2 regions of the Escherichia ruysiae genome follow, and region 2 is predicted to be linked to the other one. Evidence: riboswitches for the same ligand, from Rfam matches in the RefSeq annotation. Region 2 holds a riboswitch; the other holds the start of a gene.
What was found. Region 2 has a riboswitch for cobalamin ahead of RGV86_RS04055 (cobalamin biosynthesis protein). Riboswitches for the same ligand answer to the same signal wherever they lie in the genome.
Positions count from the first base shown of each region.

Region 1 (15,183 bases), 1.6 Mb from region 2:
AATCGAAACGCGTATTCGCTTTTCGGATTATACGCCCTCAACAGAGCCTGTCTCAGCAATGATTATGACAAAGAAAATCACTGATGAGCCAGGTTCTGGTACGAAAGCGTGCAAAAAGGGCATCAAATGATGCCCTTTTATTGCGCATTGCGTCAAATGTTATCGGCAATTAGCTCAGAACTTTAGCTACAACGCCCGCGCCAACGGTACGGCCGCCTTCACGGATTGCGAAACGCAGACCATCGTCCATCGCGATCGGGTGGATCAGGGTAACAACCATTTTGATGTTGTCGCCCGGCATTACCATCTCTACGCCTTCCGGCAGTTCGATAGTACCAGTCACGTCAGTAGTACGGAAGTAGAACTGCGGACGGTAGCCTTTGAAGAACGGAGTATGACGGCCGCCTTCATCTTTGGACAGAATGTACACTTCAGATTCGAACTTGGTATGCGGCTTGATGGTGCCCGGCTTAGCCAGTACCTGACCACGTTCGATTTCTTCACGTTTGATACCACGCAGCAGAACACCTACGTTCTCACCAGCACGGCCTTCGTCCAGCAGTTTGCGGAACATTTCAACGCCAGTACAGGTAGACTTCTGAGTCTCTTTGATACCAACGATTTCAACTTCTTCACCAACTTTGATGATACCGCGTTCTACACGACCGGTAACAACAGTACCACGACCGGAGATGGAGAATACGTCTTCGATCGGCAGCAGGAACGGCTTGTCAATCGCACGCTCTGGTTCCGGAATGTAAGAATCCAGGAAGCCAGCCAGTTCCAGGATTTTCGCTTCCCACTCTGCGTCGCCTTCCAGCGCTTTCAGAGCAGAACCACGAACGATCGGAGTGTCGTCGCCCGGGAAGTCGTACTGAGACAGAAGTTCACGAACTTCCATTTCAACCAGTTCCAGCAGCTCTTCGTCATCAACCATGTCGCATTTGTTCAGGAACACGATGATGTACGGAACGCCTACCTGACGACCCAGCAGGATGTGCTCACGAGTCTGCGGCATCGGGCCGTCAGTCGCAGCAACAACCAGGATCGCGCCGTCCATCTGCGCAGCACCGGTGATCATGTTTTTAACATAGTCGGCGTGCCCCGGGCAGTCTACGTGTGCGTAGTGACGGGTCGGGGTGTCGTATTCAACGTGAGAAGTGTTGATGGTGATACCACGAGCTTTTTCTTCTGGCGCGTTATCGATCTGGTCGAATGCGCGAGCAGCACCGCCGTAGGTTTTAGCCAGTACGGTAGTGATTGCAGCGGTCAGCGTTGTTTTACCATGGTCAACGTGGCCGATAGTACCGACGTTAACGTGCGGTTTTGTACGTTCAAACTTTTCTTTAGACATCGATTGTCCCTCTAAGACACGGATAAATCGGTGATATCACCACATCAACCAGGCAACATGCCCGACTTGTTGAATGCAATAAACAGAAGGAAAAAACAGGGAGGAGAAAAGAAGTGGTGCTGATAGGCAGATTCGAACTGCCGACCTCACCCTTACCAAGGGTGCGCTCTACCAACTGAGCTATATCAGCACATCTTGGAGCGGGCAGCGGGAATCGAACCCGCATCATCAGCTTGGAAGGCTGAGGTAATAGCCATTATACGATGCCCGCATCCTGGAACTCGGCTACCTGATTTTCATTCTGCACTGAATATCGAGAGAAGCTCTCTTTATTCGAGCCGGTAAGCGAACTTATCGTCTCGGGCTACGCCATCGCGTGGCCGAAATTGGTGGTGGGGGAAGGATTCGAACCTTCGAAGTCTGTGACGGCAGATTTACAGTCTGCTCCCTTTGGCCGCTCGGGAACCCCACCGGACTTGATGGTGCCGACTACCGGAATCGAACTGGTGACCTACTGATTACAAGTCAGTTGCTCTACCTACTGAGCTAAGTCGGCATCAAGTAGCGCGCATTCTATGGAGACATGCGAGCTCATGCAACTAAAAAATTGCATAATTTGTTTTGTTGGTCATATTTTAAACAACCCGATGAAGAAACAGTCGAACAATGAGCAGATTAGCACATTTTTTCAGCATTGTTCTGCTTAACAATATGCGCCAGTTAAAACACCATTCTTTTTATCAGATGGAATATCTGTCACATTGCTTTTCACCGATAGCTTCCCGGAAGCGATTTTTTCTTATTATTCCTCCCCATCTGGTGTTACCCTCCTGCCCATTAACCCATTCAACAGAACTGTGACGCGCCATGGCAAATATCGCTTTGCCGATAGAGCTATGACCGTCAGAAACATGCTTATGAGTATAAAAGAGCAAACGTTAATGACGCCTTACCTACAGTTTGACCGCAACCAGTGGGCAGCTCTGCGTGATTCCGTACCGATGACGTTATCGGAAGATGAGATCGCCCGTCTCAAAGGTATAAATGAAGATCTCTCGTTAGAAGAAGTTGCCGAGATCTATTTGCCTTTGTCGCGTTTGCTGAACTTCTATATAAGCTCGAATCTGCGCCGTCAGGCAGTTCTGGAACAGTTTCTTGGCACTAACGGACAACGCATTCCTTACATTATCAGCATCGCAGGCAGTGTAGCTGTAGGAAAAAGTACAACCGCCCGTGTATTACAGGCACTATTAAGCCGTTGGCCGGAACATCGTCGTGTTGAACTGATCACTACCGATGGTTTTCTTCATCCCAACAAAGTGCTTAAAGAACGCGGGTTGATGAAAAAGAAAGGCTTCCCGGAATCGTATGATATGCATCGTCTGGTGAAGTTTGTTTCCGATCTCAAATCGGGTGTACCAAACGTTACGGCACCGGTTTACTCGCATCTTATTTATGATGTAATCCCAAATGGTGATAAAACCGTTGTTCAGCCTGATATTTTAATCCTTGAAGGGTTAAATGTCTTACAGAGTGGGATGGATTATCCGCACGACCCACATCATGTATTTGTTTCTGATTTCGTCGATTTTTCGATATATGTTGATGCACCGGAAGACTTACTTCAGACGTGGTATATCAACCGTTTTCTGAAATTCCGCGAAGGGGCTTTTACAGACCCGGATTCCTATTTCCATAACTACGCGAAATTAACTAAAGAAGAAGCTATTAAGACTGCCATGACGTTGTGGAAAGAGATCAACTGGCTGAACTTAAAGCAAAATATTCTACCTACTCGCGAGCGAGCCAGTTTAATCCTGACGAAAAGTGCTAATCATGCGGTAGAAGAAGTCAGATTACGCAAATAATTTAAAGGGGAGCTAATGCTCCCCTTATTTATTATTCTGCGCTACGTAGGGATATTTCACCACCCATCCAGGGTTTTATTATTCCGTCCTGCTCAAGCAATAAAGCGCCCTGTTTGTCTATTCCGCGTGAAATACCAAATATTTCTTTATCACCAATGATAAGTTTCACTGGACGATTAATAAAATTATCCAGCTTTTCCCAACGCGAAAGATAAGGTGCCAATCCTTCTTGCTCGAAGAGTTCCAGCGCCGCGCGTAATTCACGTATTAGCATGGCCGCCAACGTATTACGATCAAGATTGATCCCTGCTTCCTGCAATGTGATCCATCCCTGGTTAACGACACTCTCTTCAACACGACGCATTGCCATGTTGATCCCGGCGCCAATGACGATTTGCGCTGCATCGCCGGTTTTGCCAGTCAGCTCCACAAGAATGCCTGCCAGCTTGCGATCCTGTAGATAGAGGTCATTAGGCCATTTAACGCGAACTTTATCTGCACCCAGCTTGCGTAATACTTCCGCCATCACGATACCGATAACCAGACTTAAACCAATTGCCGCAGCCGGGCCTTGTTCCAGACGCCAGAACATCGACAAATATAAGTTTGCGCCAAAAGGCGAAAACCATTTCCGACCACGGCGACCACGGCCTGCCTGCTGATATTCTGCGACGCAGGCATCGCCCGATTTAAGCTCTTCGATACGATCAAGAAGGTACTGATTAGTGGAGTCAATTACTGGCAGCACGGCTACACTACCGCCATCCAGCTGACTCAATATCTGTTCAGCATTAAGTAACTGAATGGGCTCAGGCAGGCTGTATCCTTTACCCGGAACGGTAAAGACATCAACGCCCCAGTCACGCAGTGTTTGAATGTGTTTATTAATGGCCGCCCGGCTCATTCCTAACGTTTCACCCAGCTGCTCGCCAGAGTGAAATTCGCCATTCGCTAACAGCGTGATTAATTTCAGTGGAACGGTATTATCCTTCATGAAATCGTCTCCACTGCGCTAACTTCACCTGATGCACCAATAAAGCGAACTTCGGGCTCAAGCCAGACATTAAATTTTTCACCAACTTTCTGTCTTACATGATGTGCCAGTTGCACGACATCTTCGCTTTTTGCATTGCCTTCATTGACGAGAACTAACGCCTGTTGACGGTGTACCGCAGCCCCACCCATTTGCGTCCCTTTTAGCTGACACTGATCGATGAGCCAGCCAGCAGCCAGTTTTACTGAACCATCCGCCTGAGGGTAATTCGGTGCCGTTGGAAATTGTGCCAACAACGCGTTAGCCGTTTCCACAGATACAACAGGATTTTTGAAGAAACTACCAGCATTGCCGTTCACTTTTGGATCGGGCAGCTTTGTAGTTCTCATATGGCACACCGCATCAAATACTTGCTGTGGCGTTACTGTTGAAGGCTCCAGACGAGTTAAGTCACCGTAAGTCAGTACAGGTTGCCACTCTTTTGGCAGACGCAGACCTACAGCAACAATGGCGAAGCGGTCCTGATATTCATGCTTAAAAATACTGTCGCGATAGCCAAAACGGCACTCTTTGGCAGTTAAGCGCACTTGCTTGCCTGTCGTTAGCTCAACGCAGTCAACATAATCGCAAACGCGCTGTAATTCTACGCCATAAGCACCAATATTCTGGATAGGTGATGAGCCGACACAACCAGGAATTAATGCCAGATTTTCCAGACCAGGCATACCTTCCTGCAAAGTGTATTTTACCAGGCGATGCCAGTTTTCTCCGGCTCCTACATGTAAATACCACGCATCAGGTTCATCATGAATTTCGACACCTTTGATCCGGTTGATGATCACCGTGCCGCGATAGTCTTCCAGAAAAAGTACATTACTTCCTTCACCCAGAATAAGAACGGGTTGTCCTTCTGCGGTTGCATGCTGCCAGGCATTGAGTAGTTGTTGTTCGTCTTCGGCACATACAATGTGCTGAGCATTATGATCAATGCCAAATGTGTTCCAGGGTTTTAAGGAGTGGTTCATAGCTGCTTTCCTGATGCAAAAACGAGGCTAGTTTACCGTATCTGCGGGGGGATGGCTTGTAGATATGATGACAGGAAGAGTTTGTAGAAACGCAAAAAGGCCATCCTTGCGGATGGCCTTCTGCTTTATCTGATGCCTGGCAGTTTATGGCGGGCGTCCTGCCCGCCACCCTCCGGGCCGTTGCTTCGCAACGTTCAAATCCGCTCCCGGCGGATTTGTCCTGCTCAGGAGAGTGTTCACCGACAAACAACAGATAAAACAAAAGGCCCAGTCTTCCGACTGAGCCTTTCGTTTTATTTGATGCCTGGCAGTTCCCTACTCTCGCATGGGGAGACCCCACACTACCATCGGCGCTACGGCGTTTCACTTCTGAGTTCGGCATGGGGTCAGGTGGGACCACCGCGCTACGGCCGCCAGGCAAATTCTGTTTCATCAACACGTCCTGTTCTGACCTGTCGATTTAATCTGTATCAGGCTGAAAATCTTTCTCTCAATCCGCCAAAACAGCTTCGGCGTTGTAAGGTTAAGCCTCACGGTTCATTAGTACCGGTTAGCTCAACGCATCGCTGCGCTTACACACCCGGCCTATCAACGTCGTCGTCTTCAACGTTCCTTCAGGACTCTCAAGGAGTCAGGGAGAACTCATCTCGGGGCAAGTTTCGTGCTTAGATGCTTTCAGCACTTATCTCTTCCGCATTTAGCTACCGGGCAGTGCCATTGGCATGACAACCCGAACACCAGTGATGCGTCCACTCCGGTCCTCTCGTACTAGGAGCAGCCCCCCTCAGTTCTCCAGCGCCCACGGCAGATAGGGACCGAACTGTCTCACGACGTTCTAAACCCAGCTCGCGTACCACTTTAAATGGCGAACAGCCATACCCTTGGGACCTACTTCAGCCCCAGGATGTGATGAGCCGACATCGAGGTGCCAAACACCGCCGTCGATATGAACTCTTGGGCGGTATCAGCCTGTTATCCCCGGAGTACCTTTTATCCGTTGAGCGATGGCCCTTCCATTCAGAACCACCGGATCACTATGACCTGCTTTCGCACCTGCTCGCGCCGTCACGCTCGCAGTCAAGCTGGCTTATGCCATTGCACTAACCTCCTGATGTCCGACCAGGATTAGCCAACCTTCGTGCTCCTCCGTTACTCTTTAGGAGGAGACCGCCCCAGTCAAACTACCCACCAGACACTGTCCGCAACCCGGATAACGGGTCTACGTTAGAACATCAAACATTAAAGGGTGGTATTTCAAGGTCGGCTCCACGCAGACTGGCGTCCACGCTTCAAAGCCTCCCACCTATCCTACACATCAAGGCTCAATGTTCAGTGTCAAGCTATAGTAAAGGTTCACGGGGTCTTTCCGTCTTGCCGCGGGTACACTGCATCTTCACAGCGAGTTCAATTTCACTGAGTCTCGGGTGGAGACAGCCTGGCCATCATTACGCCATTCGTGCAGGTCGGAACTTACCCGACAAGGAATTTCGCTACCTTAGGACCGTTATAGTTACGGCCGCCGTTTACCGGGGCTTCGATCAAGAGCTTCGCCTTGCGGCTGACCCCATCAATTAACCTTCCGGCACCGGGCAGGCGTCACACCGTATACGTCCACTTTCGTGTTTGCACAGTGCTGTGTTTTTAATAAACAGTTGCAGCCAGCTGGTATCTTCGACTGATTTCAGCTCCACGAGCAAGTCGCTTCACCTACATATCAGCGTGCCTTCTCCCGAAGTTACGGCACCATTTTGCCTAGTTCCTTCACCCGAGTTCTCTCAAGCGCCTTGGTATTCTCTACCTGACCACCTGTGTCGGTTTGGGGTACGATTTGATGTTACCTGATGCTTAGAGGCTTTTCCTGGAAGCAGGGCATTTGTTGCTTCAGCACCGTAGTGCCTCGTCATCACGCCTCAGCCTTGATTTTCCGGATTTGCCTGGAAAACCAGCCTACACGCTTAAACCGGGACAACCGTCGCCCGGCCAACATAGCCTTCTCCGTCCCCCCTTCGCAGTAACACCAAGTACAGGAATATTAACCTGTTTCCCATCGACTACGCCTTTCGGCCTCGCCTTAGGGGTCGACTCACCCTGCCCCGATTAACGTTGGACAGGAACCCTTGGTCTTCCGGCGAGCGGGCTTTTCACCCGCTTTATCGTTACTTATGTCAGCATTCGCACTTCTGATACCTCCAGCAACCCTCACAGGCCACCTTCGCAGGCTTACAGAACGCTCCCCTACCCAACAACACATAGTGTCGCTGCCGCAGCTTCGGTGCATGGTTTAGCCCCGTTACATCTTCCGCGCAGGCCGACTCGACCAGTGAGCTATTACGCTTTCTTTAAATGATGGCTGCTTCTAAGCCAACATCCTGGCTGTCTGGGCCTTCCCACATCGTTTCCCACTTAACCATGACTTTGGGACCTTAGCTGGCGGTCTGGGTTGTTTCCCTCTTCACGACGGACGTTAGCACCCGCCGTGTGTCTCCCGTGATAACATTCTCCGGTATTCGCAGTTTGCATCGGGTTGGTAAGTCGGGATGACCCCCTTGCCGAAACAGTGCTCTACCCCCGGAGATGAATTCACGAGGCGCTACCTAAATAGCTTTCGGGGAGAACCAGCTATCTCCCGGTTTGATTGGCCTTTCACCCCCAGCCACAAGTCATCCGCTAATTTTTCAACATTAGTCGGTTCGGTCCTCCAGTTAGTGTTACCCAACCTTCAACCTGCCCATGGCTAGATCACCGGGTTTCGGGTCTATACCCTGCAACTTAACGCCCAGTTAAGACTCGGTTTCCCTTCGGCTCCCCTATTCGGTTAACCTTGCTACAGAATATAAGTCGCTGACCCATTATACAAAAGGTACGCAGTCACCCTGATAAATCAAGGCTCCCACTGCTTGTACGTACACGGTTTCAGGTTCTTTTTCACTCCCCTCGCCGGGGTTCTTTTCGCCTTTCCCTCACGGTACTGGTTCACTATCGGTCAGTCAGGAGTATTTAGCCTTGGAGGATGGTCCCCCCATATTCAGACAGGATACCACGTGTCCCGCCCTACTCATCGAGCTCACAGTATGTGCATTTTTGTGTACGGGGCTGTCACCCTGTATCGCGCGCCTTTCCAGACGCTTCCACTAACACACACACTGATTCAGGCTCTGGGCTGCTCCCCGTTCGCTCGCCGCTACTGGGGGAATCTCGGTTGATTTCTTTTCCTCGGGGTACTTAGATGTTTCAGTTCCCCCGGTTCGCCTCATTAACCTATGGATTCAGTTAATGATAGTGTGACGAATCACACTGGGTTTCCCCATTCGGAAATCGCCGGTTATAACGGTTCATATCACCTTACCGACGCTTATCGCAGATTAGCACGTCCTTCATCGCCTCTGACTGCCAGGGCATCCACCGTGTACGCTTAGTCGCTTAACCTCACAACCCGAAGATGTTTCTTTCGATTCATCATCGTGTTGCGAAAATTTGAGAGACTCACGAATAATCTTTCGACTATTCAGTGTTTCAATTTTCAGCTTGATCCAGATTTTTAAAGAGCAAATATCTCAAACATCACCCGAAGATGAGTTTTGAGATATTAAGGCAGGTGACTTTCACTCACAAACCAGCAAGTGGCGTCCCCTAGGGGATTCGAACCCCTGTTACCGCCGTGAAAGGGCGGTGTCCTGGGCCTCTAGACGAAGGGGACGTATCAGTCTGCTTCGCAAGACGCCTTGCTTTTCACTTTCTATCAGACAATCTGTGTGAGCACTTCAAAGAACGCTTCTTTAAGGTAAGGAGGTGATCCAACCGCAGGTTCCCCTACGGTTACCTTGTTACGACTTCACCCCAGTCATGAATCACAAAGTGGTAAGCGCCCTCCCGAAGGTTAAGCTACCTACTTCTTTTGCAACCCACTCCCATGGTGTGACGGGCGGTGTGTACAAGGCCCGGGAACGTATTCACCGTGGCATTCTGATCCACGATTACTAGCGATTCCGACTTCATGGAGTCGAGTTGCAGACTCCAATCCGGACTACGACGCACTTTATGAGGTCCGCTTGCTCTCGCGAGGTCGCTTCTCTTTGTATGCGCCATTGTAGCACGTGTGTAGCCCTGGTCGTAAGGGCCATGATGACTTGACGTCATCCCCACCTTCCTCCAGTTTATCACTGGCAGTCTCCTTTGAGTTCCCGGCCGGACCGCTGGCAACAAAGGATAAGGGTTGCGCTCGTTGCGGGACTTAACCCAACATTTCACAACACGAGCTGACGACAGCCATGCAGCACCTGTCTCACAGTTCCCGAAGGCACCAATCCATCTCTGGAAAGTTCTGTGGATGTCAAGACCAGGTAAGGTTCTTCGCGTTGCATCGAATTAAACCACATGCTCCACCGCTTGTGCGGGCCCCCGTCAATTCATTTGAGTTTTAACCTTGCGGCCGTACTCCCCAGGCGGTCGACTTAACGCGTTAGCTCCGGAAGCCACGCCTCAAGGGCACAACCTCCAAGTCGACATCGTTTACGGCGTGGACTACCAGGGTATCTAATCCTGTTTGCTCCCCACGCTTTCGCACCTGAGCGTCAGTCTTCGTCCAGGGGGCCGCCTTCGCCACCGGTATTCCTCCAGATCTCTACGCATTTCACCGCTACACCTGGAATTCTACCCCCCTCTACGAGACTCAAGCCTGCCAGTATCAGATGCAGTTCCCAGGTTGAGCCCGGGGATTTCACATCTGACTTAACAGACCGCCTGCGTGCGCTTTACGCCCAGTAATTCCGATTAACGCTTGCACCCTCCGTATTACCGCGGCTGCTGGCACGGAGTTAGCCGGTGCTTCTTCTGCGGGTAACGTCAATGAGCAAAGGTATTAACTTTACTCCCTTCCTCCCCGCTGAAAGTACTTTACAACCCGAAGGCCTTCTTCATACACGCGGCATGGCTGCATCAGGCTTGCGCCCATTGTGCAATATTCCCCACTGCTGCCTCCCGTAGGAGTCTGGACCGTGTCTCAGTTCCAGTGTGGCTGGTCATCCTCTCAGACCAGCTAGGGATCGTCGCCTAGGTGAGCCGTTACCCCACCTACTAGCTAATCCCATCTGGGCACATCCGATGGCAAGAGGCCCGAAGGTCCCCCTCTTTGGTCTTGCGACGTTATGCGGTATTAGCTACCGTTTCCAGTAGTTATCCCCCTCCATCGGGCAGTTTCCCAGACATTACTCACCCGTCCGCCACTCGTCAGCAAAGAAGCAAGCTTCTTCCTGTTACCGTTCGACTTGCATGTGTTAGGCCTGCCGCCAGCGTTCAATCTGAGCCATGATCAAACTCTTCAATTTAAAAGTTTGATGCTCAAAGAATTAAACTTCGTAATGAATTACGTGTTCACTCTTGAGACTTGGTATTCATTTATCGTCTTGCGACGTTAAGAATCCGTATCTTCGAGTGCCCACACAGATTGTCTGATAAATTGTTAAAGAGCAGTGCCGCTTCGCTTTTTCTCAGCGGCGCGGGGTGTGCATAATACACTTTCCCGCTACAGAGTCAAGCATTTTTTGCTTTTCTCTGTTGAGATTCTCAGGAGAACCCCGCTGACCCGGCGGCGTGTTTGCCGTTGTTCCGTGTCAGTGGTGGCGCATTATAGGGAGTTATTCTGAGCTGACAAGAGGAAATTTAAAATAATTTTCCGAATGCGCAACATTCAACCAAATCAGCCTGAAACTGCCAGTTTTTCGAGCGTTTTGAAACCGTAACGCTGTAAAACGGGCAATAATTGTTCTGCTTCCGGCGTCATTGCCATACAAAAGGCAACATTCGCATCGGCAGATTTTGCATCCGGGGCTTCATGTTCTAACAACCAGGCCGTTCGGCGGGCAATTGCTGCGCCAGAATCTACCAGCCGTGTTCCCTCTGGTAGCACCTGTAACAGTTCTTCTCGTAATAGAGGGAAATGAGTACACCCCAGAACAACAGTATCTGGTGGCTCTTTCATTCTTAACCACGGACGCAAGATACGCTTTAGCGCATCCAGAGAAACTTCGTCGCCATGCAGTTTCGCTTCAGCCAGCTCAACCATCTCTGCCGATCCGAGCATTTCTATCTGACATTCATTGGCGAAACGCGCAATCAGTTCATGGGTATAAGAACGTTTAACTGTTCCGCGAGTTGCCAGCAATCCAACAATGCCATTAGCGGTCAGACGCGCTGCGGGTTTAATCGCCGGCACGACGCCGACAACCGGGAAAGCGAACTTTTCGCGCAAAGCAGGAAGCGAAACGGTGCTGGCGGTGTTGCAGGCCACCACAGCCAGCGCAAGGGGATAATGCTCTTGCACCGCAGTGACAATTTCCACCACTCGCTCAACAATAAACGCTTCGCTTTTTTCGCCATACGGGAAAGCGACATTATCGAAAGCATAAATGTAATGGAGATCCGGTAAGAGACGCCGGATCTCGTCATAGACCGACAGCCCACCGACGCCGGAGTCAAACACCAGCACGGTGGGACGTGGTTCAGAAGGTGTAGCTGCCAGACAAGGTGTATTCCCGTCCTGCAGTTTGGTAGCCATAGACTGTCTCGTAATCTTTGTCGAACAAGTTGGCTATTTTACCACGAACAGTCAGATGAGAGGTGACCGGATACGCAACCGCAAGATCCCACAAGCTCACACCGCCCATTTTAACGGTTTGATAAGGATAAGATGAGTAATCCTTATCATAGCGAGTGCCTAAATACTGATAAGTAATACCCCAGTCGAAGTCATACAGTTGCCAGTCGAGCTGATATTTCACCTGCTGTTTAGCGCGACGTAGCAACGGCGTGTCGGTAATCGCGTTACGCGCATCGACATAATCATAACTCACCGTATGCGTCAGCGGTCCGGTATCAAAATTGGCGGTCGCCTCGACGCCCTTAATCCGCGCTTTCCCTTCGTTGTAGTATTTGAGGGTGTGATCATCGTAATCGATCAAGTCACTAACATCGTTACGGTATCCGGAAATACGCCAGTTCACTCCAGCAGTTAAGCCTTCAAACGCCCCTTCCCACTGTTTGCTTTTCTCAGGGTTCAGATCCGGATTACCGTAGAAGCCATAGAGTTGCCCAAGATTAGGTGCCTTGTACGACGTACCATAAGAAGCGATAAACCGATAACCTTCGATGAATTCCCAACCGACGCTGGTTTGCCAGGTTCCATGACGACCAAACTGTGAGTTATCGTCGCTGCGTGCTGCGCCTTCAAAGGTAAAATCGCCGACTTGTTGCAGCCCGGTCAGATAGATGCCGGTATTACGTTGATCATATCCATCCTCAACATAACCTGTACCCGGCGTCGTAGTCTGTTTCTGCCAGTCGACACCCGCACCAATACTACCGTGACCAACGATGACATTGTTTGCCCACTGAACGGTGTATTGCTTCATCTCATCAAGCGTTGCGGACGAATCATAACGACCATAATGGGGATCGTAGTTGTAATCTTTGCTATGGCTATAGCTGGTAATGAGTTGTGATTTAATCAGTTCGCCGTTATAGCGCAGCCCGGCATCCCAACTTTGGCTATAGAGTTTGCGAGTATCGAGCAGCGGCGAGCCGGGAGAATAATACGCGTCATAATTGGTACGGTTATCATAGCCATAGCCGCGCACAAAGCCGCTCCAGGCATCAGTAAAGTTATGCTCCAGCGCGCCATAAAGCGTTTTACTTAAGAAACCATCGTTATCTGGCTGCGCTTGCGTTCCGGTATTGCCATAAGCGACAACATCATAACCATGAGTATGGGCATAATCGCCCAACAACGTTACTCGTGTCTTATCCCCCAGTTGTTGCTGCGTAGAGACATCATAGTTCTGATAACTATGGCTTCCCCACCCTGCTGAAATTTCCGTTCCGGGTTCATCGCGCGTCGTGATGATATTCACCACCCCGCCTATTGCATCGGAACCATATACGGCGGAACGCGGCCCACGGATATATTCAACACGCTGGACAAGCGCAATAGGGAACTGACTAAGGTCAGCAGAACCACTCACCCCCGCCAGATTCAGGCGCACACCATCAATTAACACCAACACATGACTGGCATTTGTACCGCGAATAAAAATAGATGAGAGCTGACCTGAACCGCCGTTTTGGGTGATATCCACACCAGGGAGACGGCGCAGCACATCATTGACCGAGGTCGACTGCCAGCGGTCGATATCCTGACGCGTCACAACGGTGGTTGGTGCAAGCACAGTGCTGCGCGGCTGTTCAAAACGGTTAGCAGTAACGACGAGAGTATCCGGGCTGGTATCCTGTGCCCAAGCGGAAAAGGCTGTGACGGAACACGCCGTCAGCAGCGAAGCTTTTTTAATCATTGTAAAGCATCCACAATAGAAGAAGGATGCCGCAGGTTTCACCAATATTACGCGATGATGAGAACCAGATGCGACGTTAGCCGGCAGGTCTTCGGGCTTGGAGGGGTATCTGAGGATACAAAGAGATGATGACTTCCCACCGGATGGCAGTGTCCGCATTACGCAATCATCGCACCTTTCCTTACCGCTGCGCGTCAGCTCCAGATTCGCACTGGATTCCCTATTAACTCACAGGACCGGCGAGTGGATGCTACAGGTTGTAACAAGTTGCTGTCCAGACGTAGCTCACAAATAGGAATCTATCAAGATCTGGACATCTGATGAGCAATCCCTACAATCGCCGCGTACATTTCATTTTCAGGATACATCATGACCCCCGAACACCTTCCAACAGAACAGTATGAAGCGCAGTTAGCCGAAAAAGTGGTACGTTTGCAAAGTATGATGGCGCCGTTTTCTGACCTGGTTCCGGAAGTGTTTCGCTCGCCGGTCAGTCATTACCGGATGCGTGCAGAGTTCCGCATCTGGCACGATGGCGATGACCTGTATCACATCATTTTCGATCAACAAACCAAAAGCCGCATCCGCGTGGATAGCTTCCCCGCCGCCAGTGAACTTATCAACCAGTTGATGGGCGCGATGATTGCGGGTGTGCGCAATAATCCCGTTCTGCGCCACAAGTTGTTCCAGATTGATTACCTCACCACGCTGAGCAATCAGGCGGTGGTTTCCCTGCTGTACCATAAAAAGCTGGATGACGAGTGGCGCCAGCAGGCAGAAGCCCTGCGCGATGCACTGCGAGCGCAGAATCTGAATGTGCATCTGATTGGTCGGGCAACGAAAACCAAAATCGAGTTGGATCAAGATTACATCGACGAACGTCTGCCGGTTGCAGGGAAAGAGATGATCTACCGTCAGGTGGAGAACAGCTTCACTCAGCCGAACGCGGCGATGAATATTCAGATGCTGGAATGGGCGCTGGATGTAACCAAAGGTTCAAAAGGTGATTTACTGGAGCTGTACTGCGGCAACGGTAATTTTTCATTAGCTCTGGCGCGCAATTTTGATCGAGTATTAGCTACCGAAATCGCTAAGCCATCGGTCGCTGCCGCGCAATACAATATTGCTGCTAACCATATTGATAACGTACAAATTATTCGTATGGCGGCGGAAGAGTTTACCCAAGCGATGAATGGTGTGCGCGAGTTTAACCGCCTGCAAGGGATCGATTTAAAGAGTTATCAGTGCGAAACCATTTTTGTCGATCCGCCGCGCAGCGGTCTGGACAGTGAAACCGAGAAAATGGTGCAGGCGTATCCGCGTATTTTGTACATCTCCTGCAACCCGGAAACGTTATGCAAGAATCTGGAAACATTAAACCAGACGCACAAAGTTGAACGTCTGGCTCTGTTTGATCAGTTCCCCTACACGCACCATATGGAGTGCGGCGTGTTACTGACGGCGAAGTAAAACCCATGCCGGATGCGCCAGCATCCGGCATGTTACTGATTACTCAGCAACTTCCTGCTTACGGTTACGCATCTTCGCGCCAATCCAGAACACCATAATGACGGACAGCACTGCCGGGAAGAAGTTAGAA
Region 1 covers NZ_JAVIWS010000001.1:2,366,827-2,382,009, forward strand. Annotated here, with positions in the region: gene tuf (elongation factor Tu) at 170-1,354, opposite strand; tRNA gene RGV86_RS11550 (tRNA-Thr) at 1,469-1,544, opposite strand; tRNA gene RGV86_RS11555 (tRNA-Gly) at 1,551-1,625, opposite strand; tRNA gene RGV86_RS11560 (tRNA-Tyr) at 1,742-1,826, opposite strand; tRNA gene RGV86_RS11565 (tRNA-Thr) at 1,835-1,910, opposite strand; gene coaA (type I pantothenate kinase) at 2,272-3,222, shown strand; gene birA (bifunctional biotin--[acetyl-CoA-carboxylase] ligase/biotin operon repressor BirA) at 3,254-4,216, opposite strand; gene murB (UDP-N-acetylmuramate dehydrogenase) at 4,213-5,241, opposite strand; rRNA gene rrf (5S ribosomal RNA) at 5,544-5,659, opposite strand; rRNA gene RGV86_RS11595 (23S ribosomal RNA) at 5,761-8,667, opposite strand; tRNA gene RGV86_RS11600 (tRNA-Glu) at 8,863-8,938, opposite strand; rRNA gene RGV86_RS11605 (16S ribosomal RNA) at 9,024-10,565, opposite strand; gene murI (glutamate racemase) at 10,937-11,794, opposite strand; gene btuB (TonB-dependent vitamin B12 receptor BtuB) at 11,739-13,583, opposite strand; cobalamin riboswitch at 13,649-13,839, opposite strand; gene trmA (tRNA (uridine(54)-C5)-methyltransferase TrmA) at 13,953-15,053, shown strand; gene RGV86_RS11625 (YijD family membrane protein) at 15,093-15,183, opposite strand, start outside.
Region 1: linked by a shared signal. The riboswitch ahead of btuB (TonB-dependent vitamin B12 receptor BtuB) and the one ahead of RGV86_RS04055 (cobalamin biosynthesis protein) in region 2 are both predicted to bind cobalamin.

Region 2 (15,183 bases):
CAACACGGGTAAACCACAGGAAGCGGCTCCTGAGATCACGCCAGCCATTCCGACCAAATCAAATCCACCAACTTTTGCCAGTACATCAACACCATCCAGCGGATTCGGTTGATTCAACGTAATTGCCCGACGAACAACATCAACTTTGTTTGCCAGTTTATCTGTCGGCAGATTTGCGCCAATACCAACCACTTCTTCGGGATCGCGTCCAGTAATTGTGCTGACTATCGCCGCAGCCGGCGTCGTGTTTGCCATTCCCAGCTCACCCACGCCAAACAACGTGACGCCATTTTTCGCCAGTTCACGCGTATAACGAATGACTTCCAGAAGCAACTCTTCAACCTGACAGCGGCTCATTGCAGGACCTGAAGCTATATTGCCGCTACCTCGAGCGACACGCATGTTGATAAGTCCGGGTATTGGCTCCGCAGTATCTATCCCTACATCAATTACATGAACTTTAGCCCCCGCCTGTGCTGCCAGAACACACACGCCGGTTGTTCCGCGTGTCATATTTTCAGCCTGAATGGCTGTCACCGCTTTCGGGGAAATAGCGACACCCTCATCCCAGACGCCGTGATCGGCACACATAACCACTACCGCTTTTTTACCCACATGAGGAACACCATTCAGCCCCGGCATTCCTGCCAGTTGTACGGCAAGCGCCTCCAGCCTTCCCAGACTACCGACGGGTTTGAGTAACCCGTCAATATGCCGTTGTGCGCGCGACATAGCAGCATGATCGATGGCCGGGATCGTATTCAGTAAATCGGCAAGTGTTTGCATGTTGCGTCTCTTTATAGCAGCGCCAGCAGAAAGACCAGCTCACCAAGCTCTATGGCAGCTCCCAGCGTATCGCCGGTTTGCCCGCCCAGAGTACGTTTGAAAAGCTGACCGAGGACGAAAATTGCCACCATCGTCACCACCATAGCAGCCACACCATGCATACCAGGCAGTAATACAGCAGCAAAAATTACGGCTAAGCCTAGTGTGACGCAGGTTTGTCGCCCATCAATTTTGCCGATGAACACATTGCCAAGCCCTTCTTCCCGAGCATAACGATGACGATACATCAATAATGCGGCAGTACCACGGCTGACAGCACATGCTGCAGCCAGCGATGCCAGGATAGGCTCACCACGCAGAGCCAGTTCGCTCAAAATCAAAATCTTTCCCAGCACAACAAAAATCAATGCCAGACCGCCGTGGGTGCCTAAACGGCTATCACGCATGATTTCCAACATACGATCTCGGCTACGTGCAGAAAATACACCATCACAGGTATCTGCCAGACCGTCCAGGTGGAATCCCCCTGTCATCAGCGCCAGAACCAGCACGCTAAATAGTGCCGCCAGTGGTACACCACACCATACCTGCAACACCATGAAGACCAGCCCACTAATCGCACCAAGCAATAACCCAATTAAGGGAAAAGTAATGATACCGCGAGAATAATGTTCGAAATCCAGCCCCTGGGACCAACGACGCGGTACAGGCAGACGCGTAATGAAAGAGAGCATCGCCCAAAATAATTTACTCATTTGATTTTTACTCCAATACCCGAAACCACCAGCCATACTTCATCTACCGCAGCGGCCAGTTGCTGATTCACTCGCCCGGCAATATCACGAAAATGTCGCGCCAGACGATTCTCCGGCACAATACCCATTCCCACTTCATTGGTCACTAATACGACCTTTGCAGGGCAACGTTGACAGGCAGCAATCAACAACTGAATCTCGCCATTTATCGCTTGCTCCATCGCCACATAATCCCATCCTTCAGGATCTTTATCGCCGCCATAATCAAACAACAGATTAGTCACCATTGTCGTAATGCATTCCAGCAACACAGCGTTCTGCGGATTAATGTCTGCATTAATTAACTCATCAAGCTGCTGCCAGCGTTCCACCGTGTGCCAATGCGCCGGACGCCCCTGCCGATGATGCTCAATCCGTGCCGCCATCTCATCATCAAGGATTTGCGAAGTGGCGATATACAGAACCTGTGGAGTATCCCCAATAAGCGCCTCGGCGTGCCGACTCTTCCCGCTCCGTGCACCACCTGTCACCAAAATCATCATACGGACTCCTGGTTCAATTGTATGATGGTATTCATTGACCAGAACCATCGTTGCTGATCGTAATAACATTTCCGCAATTAATACTGCGCGTAATGAAAATAAAAATCCAGCGTTCTCAATCCATTACGAACGAAGGCGGTGTTGTGAAATAGTCCGATTTCCCTGTGTAAACGTCTGGCAGAATGCGTCATTGGCAATATTTTCACTGCGTTGACATATTTCATTCAGATAATGGATTAATGCTACTGCACCACCAGCCGAACCAGCCAGCAAACGGGCATTATGCCGTGTGATTACGATTACCGTCGCGCCATCAGGATGAGAGAAATTTTCTGGTATGGAGACCCTGTTTTCAGCAATCAATAACAGCACTGAATAATCGGTATACGCGTCTGATAACGATTGAACAGCCCCACCTTTAAAAGACAAGAAACCTTGCTGCCAGTCCTCACCAACAAAACAGGTCATTGGCAACATTTCAGCCAGATATTTCGCCAGATTAATATCGCCAGAGGAGAGGCAAAAAAGGGCTATCGATTCGGGTTTTATCGTTTTCATATCCCCCGTCCTCCGCTTCGTTTCCTGTAATGACGGTCAGGCTGATATACCATGAAAAACGATTGCCGCGCATTGAGAGCAGCCCAGGTGCCTGTCGGCACTACAATGAAGGAACTAAATGATGCCGCCATACCCTGATCCTCTCAGGGTGGTAGGGGTATAAAGACGCGCCAATACTCAACCGTGCGCTTCCGGACAACCCACTTCCCACCGAAGTTGTTGGTATTGACTGACAGGCTGGTCTTCTGGCTTCGCATCATCCTTCCCCGGCCTTCCCAATCTCGCGATCAGTGGTATTTTCGGGGTTGTCAGCATTACAGCAGCGGGGGCTGCGAGGGATTTTCACCCTCTTCCCAGGCACAAATGTGCCGAACCTGTCAGCGTATGTTATGAGCTGATCTCACTTATCCCATAACACGTAAATAACGTTAATTAATATTGCCAGCGTCTATTTAATCATCCCTCATTTTCCACATTAATTTTATGCTGTTTCCGCTGCTACATTTTCACTAATTTGCTGACGATATACCTGCGGAGTCACCTGATACGTCTGGCGAAAAACTTTGCAGAAATAACTGGTTTGTGAGAAGCCTAAATTACGCGCGATACTGGCGATACTCCAGTCACTATGGCACAGCAGCTCACGCGCGCTGGCCATTCGTTGTTGGTTTACCCACGCATTAAAACCAATCCCATGATATTTCTTAAACAACTTACTGAAATAATAAGGGCTTAGATAAACATGCGAGGCAACATCTTCCAGACGCAAATCGTCTGACAAATGTGCATCGATATAGCGCAATGCTTTTTTCATTTTATTATCATGGGGATTAGGCGCACGGGTCTGACGAACTGAACCCGAATGAGGTTTATTCTCTTTAATAACGACAAAATTGAGTTGCTTTTTGAGGCAATTTTCCACAATCAACTTCAATAAATCAGCAGAGGCCATAACTCTCGAGTAATCCATCTCAGGAACTTTGCGAAATTCATTAAGTAGTTCTGGGTCGGCTTGCCAACAATCATCGACATTCAGAATATTGATCAAATCAACATCATCATTACGCAGGCGAACTTGTCCACACAACACAAAGCCGACTAAATGCCCGGCAATCACCAGAGGAATAGAGAAATCAGTTAACCCTGCATGACAGCGGTAAATACAAGGCTGATCTGATTTAGAGGCTTCCAGACCACCACAACGATCGCTCATGCGACAGCGAGTGCTAAGCTGAGGGTGTTGGCGCATCATCTGACAAAATGGAGTGAAGTTAAACAGCTCGGAGATTTCATCACCGTGGATATTGACCACGACAACCGCAAGACTAGTCGCCTGCGCAAAATCCTGTGCGATTTTATTAATGAGTTCTGAATTAAGTGTCGCCGCAGAAATCATGATAAAACCTCCCAGTTAATTTATTGTTATGGTAAAACAATTGTTTTACATTTAATCTTCACATCATCCTTAATGATTTACTGACGAGAAGCAAAACGGACAATAACAAAAGCCTCCATGAAGCGGGAGACTTTTTAATAAGTTCGGAAAGCAGATCACAAACACTAAAAAAATAAACGTTTATAACTGCCAGGCTATTTCACTATTCGCTGTTCTCTTTAGGCGTAACACTATTGACAGGTAAATTTTGTGCAATAAGAAAGCGATAAATCGCCGCGCCAGCACAGGCTCCAATGACCGGAGCAATAATGGGTACAATGAAATAAGGAATATTACGTCCGCCAGTCATCGCAATTTCTCCCCAACCAGCAAGCCAGGTGAAAATTTTTGGTCCAAAATCACGCGCTGGATTCATGGCAAAACCGGTTAATGGTCCGGTAGAAGCACCAATAACAGCAACCAGAATACCAATAAGTAAAGGCGCAAGCGGCCCTTTGGGTACGCCATTGCCGTCATCGGTCAACGCCATAATCAACCCCATTAACATGGACGTTATGACCACCTCAACCAAGGCAGCCTGCCATACATTTATCGCTGCTGCCGGGTAAGTACTGAAGATACTGGCGAGTTGTAAACTTTCTGCACTACCACGAACCATATTGTGAGCAGATTCAAAATCGACAAACAAATTGCTGTATAAAAAATATGCCAGAACTGCGCCACCAAAGGCTCCCGCTAATTGCGCCACACAAAATGGCAGCACTTTACGACCAGGAAAAGCGGCAAACAACCACAGAGCAATAGTAACCGCCGGGTTAAGATGAGCACCGGAAATGCCTGCCGTAAGGTAAACAGCAAGTGAAATACCTAACCCCCAAATAATACAAATTTCCCACAGTCCCAGGCTTGCACCGGCAAGTTTTAGGGCACACAAACAACCAATGCCAAAAAAGAGGAACAGACCGGTGCCCAAAAACTCGGCAACGCATTGCGCCTTGAGTGAATCATTCATACTGACACCTTTTTCACAGAGTTTTTTCTTTATCAGCCAACAATGCGCTGATTGTTGTGTATATCGAACGCAACTATAAAAATTGCGCGGGAAAAAATATTGCCAACATGCATGTCAGATTCGTGGAAAAATAGTATTGCTATAGCAAATTATTGTCATTGCTATAGCATTCACTACAGCAATCATCACTATTGGCGTTATATATATCGCCAATCTGATACAATAAAAAATTGCCATGCCTGCATAATAAAATTTAAACAAATATCACAGTTAATTTCAGAAAATCAAACTCGACGAAGTATTATTTTAAATTAAAACACCGTCCCCAATGCAATTAATTCACATTAAACCACGTCAAAAACAACCAATAAATGAATAACATATAATCTCTGAAAGCAATTTTATAATATTTGTCCTCTATTAATTTTTCTCATTAGCGATTAAGTCAGCCATTCTTTTTCCTCGCTTTTTTTTATAGTCATATCGTCAAAAAATCCAGGCGAGGTCTTTATGCAACAAGAAGCGTTAGGAATGGTAGAAACCAAAGGATTAACTGCCGCCATAGAGGCCGCAGACGCCATGGTGAAGTCGGCAAATGTATTGCTGGTCGGCTACGAAAAAATTGGTTCCGGGCTGGTGACCGTCATCGTTCGTGGTGATGTCGGGGCGGTTAAAGCGGCAACAGATGCAGGTGCCGTCGCTGCGCGTAATGTCGGCGAAGTGAAAGCCGTACACGTTATCCCCCGCCCACATACCGATGTCGAAAAAATATTACCAAAGGGAATTAACCCATGAGCAGCAGTGAACTGGTCGAACAGATCATGGCGCAGGTCATCGCACGCGTAGCGACACCGAAGCATGAGGTTCTCCCGGAAACCAATCATCAAACACGAGAGACGGCTATGGCAGAAAAAAGCTGCACGTTAACGGAATTTGTTGGCACCGCTATTGGCGACACTGTAGGTCTGGTCATTGCAAACGTTGATAGCGCCCTATTGGACGCGATGAAACTTGAAAAACGCTATCGCTCCATTGGCATTCTGGGCGCACGTATTGGTGCTGGGCCACACATTATGGCCGCTGATGAAGCCGTAAAAGCCACCAACACCGAAGTTATTAGCATTGAACTTCCTCGCGATACTAAAGGCGGTGCCGGACACGGCTCGTTAATCCTTTTAGGTGGCAACGATGTTTCCGACGTGAAACGCGGTATTGAAGTTGCTCTAAAAGAACTCGACAGAACCTTTGGTGATGTCTATGCCAACGAAGCCGGACATCTGGAACTGCAATATACCGCCCGCGCCAGCTATGCACTGGAAAAAGCGTTTGGCGCACCACTGGGTCGCGCTTGCGGCGTTATTGTCGGCGCTCCTGCCGCCGTGGGTGTTCTGATGGCCGATACCGCCCTGAAGTCCGCCAATGTGGATGTCGTGGCATACAGCTCCCCGGCTCATGGCACCAGCTTTAGCAATGAGGTCATCCTGATTATCTCAGGAGACTCCGGCGCAGTCCGTCAGGCGGTCATCTCCGCACGCGAAATCGGTAAAACCGTACTTTCGACTCTCGGCGATACACCGAAAAACGATCGCCCTTCCTACATCTGAATTCCCTGAGGCAGATTCATGAGATCGAAAAGATTTGAAGCACTGGCAAAACGCCCGGTCAACCAGGACGGTTTCGTTAAAGAGTGGATTGAAGAAGGCTTCATTGCGATGGAAAGCCCGAACGATCCTAAACCGTCAATCAAAATTGTTAACGGCGTCGTCACCGAACTGGATGGGAAACCTGCCAGCCAGTTTGACCTGATCGACCATTTTATCGCCCGCTACGGTATCAATCTCGCGCGCGCCGAAGAAGTCATCGCAATGGATTCGGTTAAACTTGCCAATATGTTGTGCGATCCAAATGTCAAACGTAGCGATATTGTTCCCCTGACCACTGCGATGACGCCCGCCAAAATCGTCGAAGTGGTTTCACAGATGAACGTGGTAGAGATGATGATGGCGATGCAGAAAATGCGCGCTCGTCGAACACCATCGCAACAGGCTCACGTCACCAACATCAAAGACAATCCGGTACAAATTGCTGCCGACGCGGCTGAAGGCGCATGGCGCGGATTTGACGAACAGGAAACCACCGTTGCCGTTGCTCGCTATGCACCGTTCAACGCCATCGCTCTTCTGGTCGGTTCACAGGTAGGACGCCCGGGCGTGTTGACCCAGTGTTCACTGGAGGAAGCCACCGAACTGAAACTCGGTATGTTAGGCCATACCTGCTACGCCGAAACGATTTCTGTCTACGGCACGGAACCTGTTTTCACCGACGGCGACGATACACCGTGGTCAAAAGGATTTCTCGCGTCATCTTATGCTTCTCGCGGCTTAAAAATGCGCTTTACTTCCGGCTCCGGCTCTGAAGTGCAGATGGGCTATGCGGAAGGTAAATCAATGCTTTACCTTGAGGCTCGTTGCATTTACATCACCAAAGCCGCAGGTGTTCAGGGTCTACAGAATGGTTCCGTAAGCTGCATCGGCGTTCCATCGGCAGTGCCGTCAGGCATCCGCGCAGTGCTGGCGGAAAACTTAATTTGTTCATCACTGGATCTGGAATGCGCCTCCAGTAATGACCAGACCTTTACCCACTCAGATATGCGCCGTACCGCACGTTTTCTGATGCAGTTTCTGCCAGGCACCGACTTTATCTCTTCCGGTTTTTCCGCTGTGCCGAACTACGACAACATGTTTGCTGGTTCAAACGAAGATGCCGAAGACTTCGATGATTACAACGTCATTCAACGTGACCTCAAGGTTGATGGTGGCCTGCGACCAGTGCGCGAAGAAGATGTTATCGCTATCCGCAATAAAGCCGCACGCGCTTTACAGGCTGTTTTTGCCGGTATGGGATTACCCCCTATCACCGATGAAGAGGTCGAAGCGGCAACCTATGCCCACGGTTCGAAAGATATGCCAGAGCGCAACATCGTGGAAGACATCAAGTTCGCCCAGGAAATTATCAATAAAAACCGTAACAGCCTGGAAGTGGTGAAAGCCCTGGCGCAAGCCGGTTTTACCGATGTCGCCCAGGACATGCTCAACATGCAAAAAGCAAAACTGACCGGCGACTATCTCCATACCTCCGCCATTATCGTCGATGACGGACAAGTGCGCTCTGCGGTCAATGACGTCAATGATTACGCCGGACCGGCTACAGGTTATCGCCTGCAAGGGGAACGCTGGGAAGAGATCAAAAATATTCCCGGTGCACTTGATCCCAACGATATTGACTAAGGGTGAGAAATGGAAATTAACGAAAAATTACTACGTCAGATAATCGAAGACGTGCTGGCAGAAATGCAAACCAGCGATAAGTCCGTTTCATTTCGCGCACCGGTCTCTTCCGCACCGGATAGCGAAAGTTTTCTGACCGAAATTGGCGAAGCCCAACAAGGCACTCAGCAAGATGAAGTTATTATCGCTGTAGGCCCGGCGTTTGGCCTGGCGCAAACCGTCAATATCATCGGTATTCCGCATAAAAACATATTGCGCGAAGTGATTGCCGGTATCGAAGAAGAAGGTGTTAAAGCCCGTGTGATTCGCTGCTTTAAATCGTCTGATGTTGCCTTCGTGGCGGTTGAAGGCGATCGTCTCAGCGGTTCCGGCATTGCTATTGGTATTCAGTCAAAAGGCACCACAGTTATCCACCAGCAGGGGCTTCCCCCTTTGTCTAACCTGGAACTTTTCCCGCAAGCACCTTTGTTGACGCTGGAAACTTATCGCCAGATTGGCAAAAACGCCGCGCGTTATGCGAAGCGCGAGTCTCCACAACCTGTTCCGACCCTCAACGATCAAATGGCGCGGCCGAAATACCAGGCCAAGTCCGCCATCTTACATATCAAAGAGACTAAGTACGTGGTCACTGGCAAAAAACCGCAAGAACTGCGCGTGACGTTTTAACAAAGGAAACCTTCATGAATACCGATGCAATTGAGTCGATGGTCAGGGACGTGTTGAACCGAATGAACAGTCTCCAGGATACAGCTCCTGTCTCTGCGCCATCCCACTCATCAACACTGAACGCCAAAGTGAGTGATTACCCGCTGGCAAATAAACATCCAGAATGGGTCAAAACGGCGACGAATAAAACGCTCGACGATTTCACCCTGGAAAATGTACTCAGCGATAAAGTCACCGCCCAGGACATGCGCATAACCCCGGAAACGTTGCGTATTCAGGCCGCAATTGCCAGAGATGCTGGACGCGATCGCCTGGCGATGAATTTTGAACGCGCCGCCGAGCTTACCTCAGTGCCGGATGATCGCATCCTCGAAATCTACAATGCGTTACGCCCTTATCGTTCGACTAAGCAAGAACTCATTGCCATTGCCGACGCTCTTGAGCGTTGTTATCAGGCCAGAATTTGTGCCGCTTTTGTCCGTGAAGCTGCGGAACTCTATGTCGAGCGTAAAAAACTGAAAGGCGACGATTAAGGGCGAACTATGCGATATATAGCAGGCATTGATATCGGCAACTCATCCACAGAGGTTGCGCTGGCAACGCTCAGTGCGTCTGGCGAATTGTCGTTCGTGAGCAGCGCCCTGGCAGAAACCACCGGAATCAAAGGTACGTTGCGTAACGTACATGGCATTCAGGAGGCACTCGCGCAGGCAACGAAAAAAGCCGGCATCAATGTCAGTGATATTTCGCTTATTCGTATCAACGAAGCAACCCCGGTCATTGGCGATGTGGCGATGGAAACCATTACGGAAACCATTATCACTGAATCAACCATGATCGGTCACAACCCGAAAACTCCAGGCGGAGTGGGGCTGGGTGTAGGACTCACCATCACTCCGCAAGAGTTGTTAACACGCCCGGCGGACACACCGTACATTCTGGTCGTGTCATCGGCTTTTGATTTTGCCGATATCGCAACCATGATAAATGCCTCCGTGCGTGCCGGATATCAGCTGACAGGCGTTATTCTGCAACGCGACGATGGCGTGCTGGTCAGTAACCGACTGGAAAACCCTTTACCCATTGTTGATGAAGTCCTCTACATCGATCGTATTCCGCTCGGCATGTTAGCTGCTATTGAAGTCGCTGTTCCCGGGAAAGTTATCGAAACCCTTTCTAACCCATATGGGATTGCCACCGTTTTCGCCCTCAATGCTGAAGAGACTAAAAATATCGTTCCTGTCGCACGGGCGCTAATCGGCAACCGTTCAGCTGTGGTCGTGAAAACGCCTTCTGGCGACGTTAAAGCCCGTTCGATACCCGCCGGAAATATCGAGTTTCTTTCTGCCGGGCGCACAACTCGGGTTGATGTTGCCGCTGGTGCCGATGCAATAATGAAAGCAGTCGGTGAATGCCCAAAACTGGAAAATGTGACGGGCGAACCGGGCACCAACATCGGCGGGATGCTGGAAAATGTTCGCCAGACCATGGCGGAGCTGACCAATAAACCCAGCAACGAAATTTTTATTCAGGATTTATTGGCGATAGATACCTCTGTTCCCGTCAGCGTTACCGGTGGTCTGGCAGGCGAATTTTCACTGGAACAGGCTGTTGGTATAGCGTCAATGGTGAAATCCGACCGTCTGCAAATGGCGATGATCGCCAGTGAAATTAAGCAAAAACTGCATGTTGATGTTCAGGTCGGAGGCGCAGAAGCAGAAGCTGCAATTCAGGGAGCGTTGACTACCCCAGGAACTACACGTCCCCTGGCAATTCTGGACTTAGGCGCAGGTTCTACCGATGCCTCCATCATCAATCAAAAAGGGGAAATGATTGCCACTCACCTTGCGGGAGCGGGCGACATGGTGACGATGATTATCGCCAGGGAACTGGGCTTAAATGATCGCTACCTGGCAGAGGAGATCAAAAAACACCCACTGGCAAAAGTAGAAAGCCTGTTCCACTTACGCCATGAAGACGGCAGCGTTCAGTTCTTCCCTACCCCACTATCCCCTCAGGTATTTGCCCGCGTTTGTGTGGTGAAACCCGACGAACTGGTGCCCATTCCCGGTGATATAACGCTGGAAAAAGTGCGAACCATTCGTCGCAGTGCAAAAGAGCGGGTCTTCGTAACGAACGCCCTGCGCGCACTACGTCAGGTGAGTCCTGGTGGAAATATTCGCAACATTCCGTTCGTCGTTCTGGTGGGCGGCTCTTCACTGGATTTCGAAGTCCCGCAGTTAGTCACCGATGCGTTGGCACATTATCGACTGGTCGCAGGGCGCGGGAATATCCGTGGTAGAGAAGGCCCGCGCAATGCGGTGGCTACCGGGCTACTCATCTCCTGGCACAAGGCGTCGGTTCATGGAAAGTAAAGAGCGAGCACCAACCATTGTCGTCACTGAAATCGGTGACTGTATCAATAAATGGAATGAGGTTCTTCTTGGCATTGAAGAGGAAGGTATTCCCTTTCGCATTCAACACATTCCATCAGGTGAAATCATCGATAGCGCCTGGCAGGCTGCTCGTCAGTCTCCCCTGTTGGTTGGCATAGCCTGTGACCAGGAAAAACTGATTGTGCATTACAAAAACTTACCGGCATCAGAGCCACTGTTTACGCTGATGCATCAACAAGATAACCATGCCCGGCGCAGCACCGGCAATAACGCAGCCCGGCTGGTCAAAGGGATTCCCTTCAAGGAATACCACTCATAATCCACAGGAGAAACACCGTATGAATAACGCACTGGGACTGGTTGAAACAAAAGGGTTAGTCGGCGCGATTGAAGCCGCAGACGCCATGGTTAAATCCGCCAACGTACAACTGGTCGGCTATGAAAAGATTGGTTCAGGTCTGATTACGGTGATGGTGCGCGGCGATGTTGGCGCAGTAAAAGCCGCCGTTGACGCGGGGAGCGCCGCCGCAAGCGCCGTTGGCGAAGTGAAATCCTGCCATGTCATCCCACGGCCGCACAGCGATGTTGAGGCCATTTTACCAAAATCTGCATAACCCAATTCGCTAAGGAGCACAGCGTGAAGCAATCACTGGGATTACTTGAAGTCAGTGGTCTGGCACTCGCCATCAGTTGCGCGGATGTTATGGCAAAAGCCGCGTCCATCACGCTGGTTGGTCTTGAGAAGACCAATGGCTCAGGCTGGACGCTCATTAAAATCACCGGTGACGTCGCCTCGGTTAATGCAGCGATCGAGACGGGTGCCAGCTTCGCCGGGCAGCGAAATGGCTTTGTCGCGCACAAAGTGATTGCCCGTCCAGGAGAGGGAATACTGTCCCGCACAACAGAAGCATTGAATGTAAGGGTTGAAGCAAGCGAAACACCAGCAGCCACAGTCACCTCAGAGAGTATCAGTTGTAATTTGTGTCTTGACCCGGCGTGTCAACGGCAAAAAGGTGAGCCACGTTCACTTTGCCTCCACTCCGATAAGCGAGAGGAGTAACAATGGACAAACAAACCTTGCAAGAAACAGTGAGCCAGGTTCTGGATGAGATGCGCGAGCGCCCTATCCCTCTGGGCGTCTCCAGTCGTCATATTCACCTTTCGACTGCGGATTATGTGCGCCTTTTTCCTGAACAACCGATCAGCGAGAAAAAACCGTTATTGCAACCAGGTCAATTCGCTGCTGAACAAGTTGTTACGCTGGTGGGACCAAAAGGCAAATTGCACAACGTTCGCTTGTTGGGACCGCTACGCAACGCAAGCCAGGTGGAAATTTCCCGGACAGATGCCAGAACGTTGGGGATCACCGCTCCGCTACGCATGTCAGGCGATCTCAGCGGCACACCTGGGATTCGGCTGATAAGTCCGTTTGCCGAACTGGAAATCGCTTCTGGCGTAATTGTCGCGCAACGGCATATCCATATGTCTCCGCTTGATGCCCTGATTTATGGCGTTACGCATGGCGATAAAGTGGCGGTCGCCATTGAAGGTGATGAGCGACGACTGATATTCGATAACGTGGCTGTTCGCGTCTCACCGGATATGCGTCTTGAAATGCATATTGATACCGACGAAGCCAACGCTGCAGGCGCTGATAATCCTGACGTTTTTGCCATGCTGGTGGCGCTGCCATGAATCATGTGCTGATGCAACGCATTGTTGACGAAGTGATTTTTCGCCTGAAACAACGTGCGGAAAAAACACTCACGCTGACCGTTTCGCAACTGCGAGAAGCCAGCGTTCACAAGATAGTTCATCAGTATGCATCGTTACAAATTCGATACGTCGATCTGCCGTTGTTGCGACAGCTTGCAGAGAACGATACGTCAGGCGGAGCAGTAACCCACCTTCACGAGGCGTTAGCATGGGGAATGCACCTTCAATTATCGTTGCAGCGTCATTTACTGAACGCCATTGAATTGAAGACTCTCGCCCGTCTACCGCTAAGCTGGTGCGACGAACAAGGACAACCAATCCACCTTCATCGTGGTCGACTTTTAAGTTATGTCGACGTAGCACCGTTATGCGCGGGGATACTGGTACTACAGCGGAAATGTTGTGTGACCGCACTTGCGCGTGAAGCGGCAATTACCCGAAACATTCAGTTAATCAGGCAGGAGTAACCCATGCATCTGGCTCGAGTCACCGGCGCGGTGGTATCCACGCAAAAATCACCTTCTCTGATCGGGAAAAAACTGCTGTTGGTTCGCCGGGTCAGTGCCGACGGCGAATTGCCTCTTACACCGTTAACCGGCGACGAAGTTGCCGTTGATTCAGTCGGCGCAGGCGTTGGTGAACTGGTACTCCTCAGCAGCGGCTCCAGCGCCAGACATGTTTTTTCCGGCCCCAACGAAGCCATTGATCTGGCAGTGGTCGGCATTGTCGATACGCTTTCACGCTAAGGGCTTTAACGATGGCGATTTATACCCGAACAGGTGATTCAGGAAGTACGTCTCTATTTACCGGACAGCGTGTCAGTAAAACTCATCGACGTGTCGAAGCCTATGGCACGCTGGATGAGCTAAACGCAACACTCAGTCTGTGTTATTGCGCCACCTCCATCGAAAGCCATCGCATCTTACTGGAAGCTATTCAGCAACAAATATTTTGGTTTAGCGCCGAGCTCGCCAGTGAAAGCGAACAGCCGTCAGCGCAGCAGCGTTACATCGGAACAGAAGAAATTGCCGCGCTGGAAAAAGCGATCGACAGCGCAATGAACGCTGTCCCTCCAGTTCACAGCTTCATACTGCCTGGTCGTTGTGAAGCCGCGAGCCGTATGCATGTCGCCCGCACGGTATCCCGGCGGGCTGAAAGACTTCTGGTTGAACTGACAACGGAAGCCACCGTCCGCCATGTTTTGTTGCACTATATCAACCGACTTTCCGATTGCTTGTATGCCCTCGCCCGCGTGGAAGACAACGTTGTTCATCAAAACCTGATGATTCGGGAAATCACAAAACGTTATCACGAAGCCAATCACACTCCAGCATTGAAGGAACGCACGATGCCGCTCACTTTTCAGGATCTTCACCAGCTCATTCGTAGTGCGGCAATACGCGCGGATGAACTACATATTCCCGTAGTCATCAGCATTGTTGATGCCAACGGGACAGAAAGTGTTACCTGGCGGATGCCCGATGCACTGCTGGTCAGCAGTGAGCTGGCACCGAAAAAAGCCTGGACCGCCGTGGCGATGAAAACGGCAACACACAAACTTGCTGACGCCGTACAACCCGGAGCGCCACTTTACGGGCTCGAAAGCCATATGCAAGGCAAAGTCGTCACTTTTGGTGGTGGTTTTCCTCTCTGGCGAGACGGGATATTGCTTGGGGGACTTGGCATCAGCGGTGGTAGCGTTGAACAAGATATGGATATTGCACAAGCCGCAATGGCAGCAATTAATGCAGGAGCAAACCAATGAATCCGACTGAATTAGAAATGATTATCCGCAATATCCTGCGCGAAAAACTGATGCCCAGTGCCTTACAAATACAAAGAAATGGTATTTTCCAGACTGTCGATGAGGCCGTCTGCGCTGCACACCAGGCCTTTTTGCGCTTTCAACAGTGTCCGCTTAAAACCCGCAGCGCCATTATCAGCGCCATTCGCGAAGAATTAACGCCCCGCCTTACCGAACTGGCAGAAGAAAGCGCCAGCGAAACGGGGATGGGAAATAAAGAAGATAAGTATCTAAAAAACAAAGCGGCACTTGATAACACGCCAGG
Region 2 covers NZ_JAVIWS010000001.1:782,465-797,647, forward strand. Annotated here, with positions in the region: gene cobT (nicotinate-nucleotide--dimethylbenzimidazole phosphoribosyltransferase) at 1-786, opposite strand, end outside; gene cobS (adenosylcobinamide-GDP ribazoletransferase) at 798-1,541, opposite strand; gene cobU (bifunctional adenosylcobinamide kinase/adenosylcobinamide-phosphate guanylyltransferase) at 1,538-2,083, opposite strand; gene RGV86_RS04055 (cobalamin biosynthesis protein) at 2,207-2,641, opposite strand; cobalamin riboswitch at 2,860-3,034, opposite strand; gene pocR (transcriptional regulator PocR) at 3,123-4,037, opposite strand; gene pduF (propanediol diffusion facilitator PduF) at 4,240-5,049, opposite strand; gene pduA (propanediol utilization microcompartment protein PduA) at 5,560-5,844, shown strand; gene pduB (propanediol utilization microcompartment protein PduB) at 5,841-6,653, shown strand; gene pduC (propanediol dehydratase large subunit PduC) at 6,672-8,336, shown strand; gene RGV86_RS04085 (propanediol/glycerol family dehydratase medium subunit) at 8,346-9,002, shown strand; gene pduE (propanediol dehydratase small subunit PduE) at 9,017-9,535, shown strand; gene RGV86_RS04095 (diol dehydratase reactivase subunit alpha) at 9,545-11,377, shown strand; gene RGV86_RS04100 (glycerol dehydratase reactivase beta/small subunit family protein) at 11,367-11,717, shown strand; gene pduJ (propanediol utilization microcompartment protein PduJ) at 11,737-12,012, shown strand; gene RGV86_RS04110 (BMC domain-containing protein) at 12,036-12,458, shown strand; gene RGV86_RS04115 (phosphate propanoyltransferase) at 12,461-13,093, shown strand; gene pduM (microcompartment protein PduM) at 13,090-13,581, shown strand; gene pduN (propanediol utilization microcompartment protein PduN) at 13,585-13,860, shown strand; gene pduO (two-domain cob(I)yrinic acid a,c-diamide adenosyltransferase PduO) at 13,872-14,879, shown strand; gene pduP (CoA-acylating propionaldehyde dehydrogenase PduP) at 14,876-15,183, shown strand, end outside.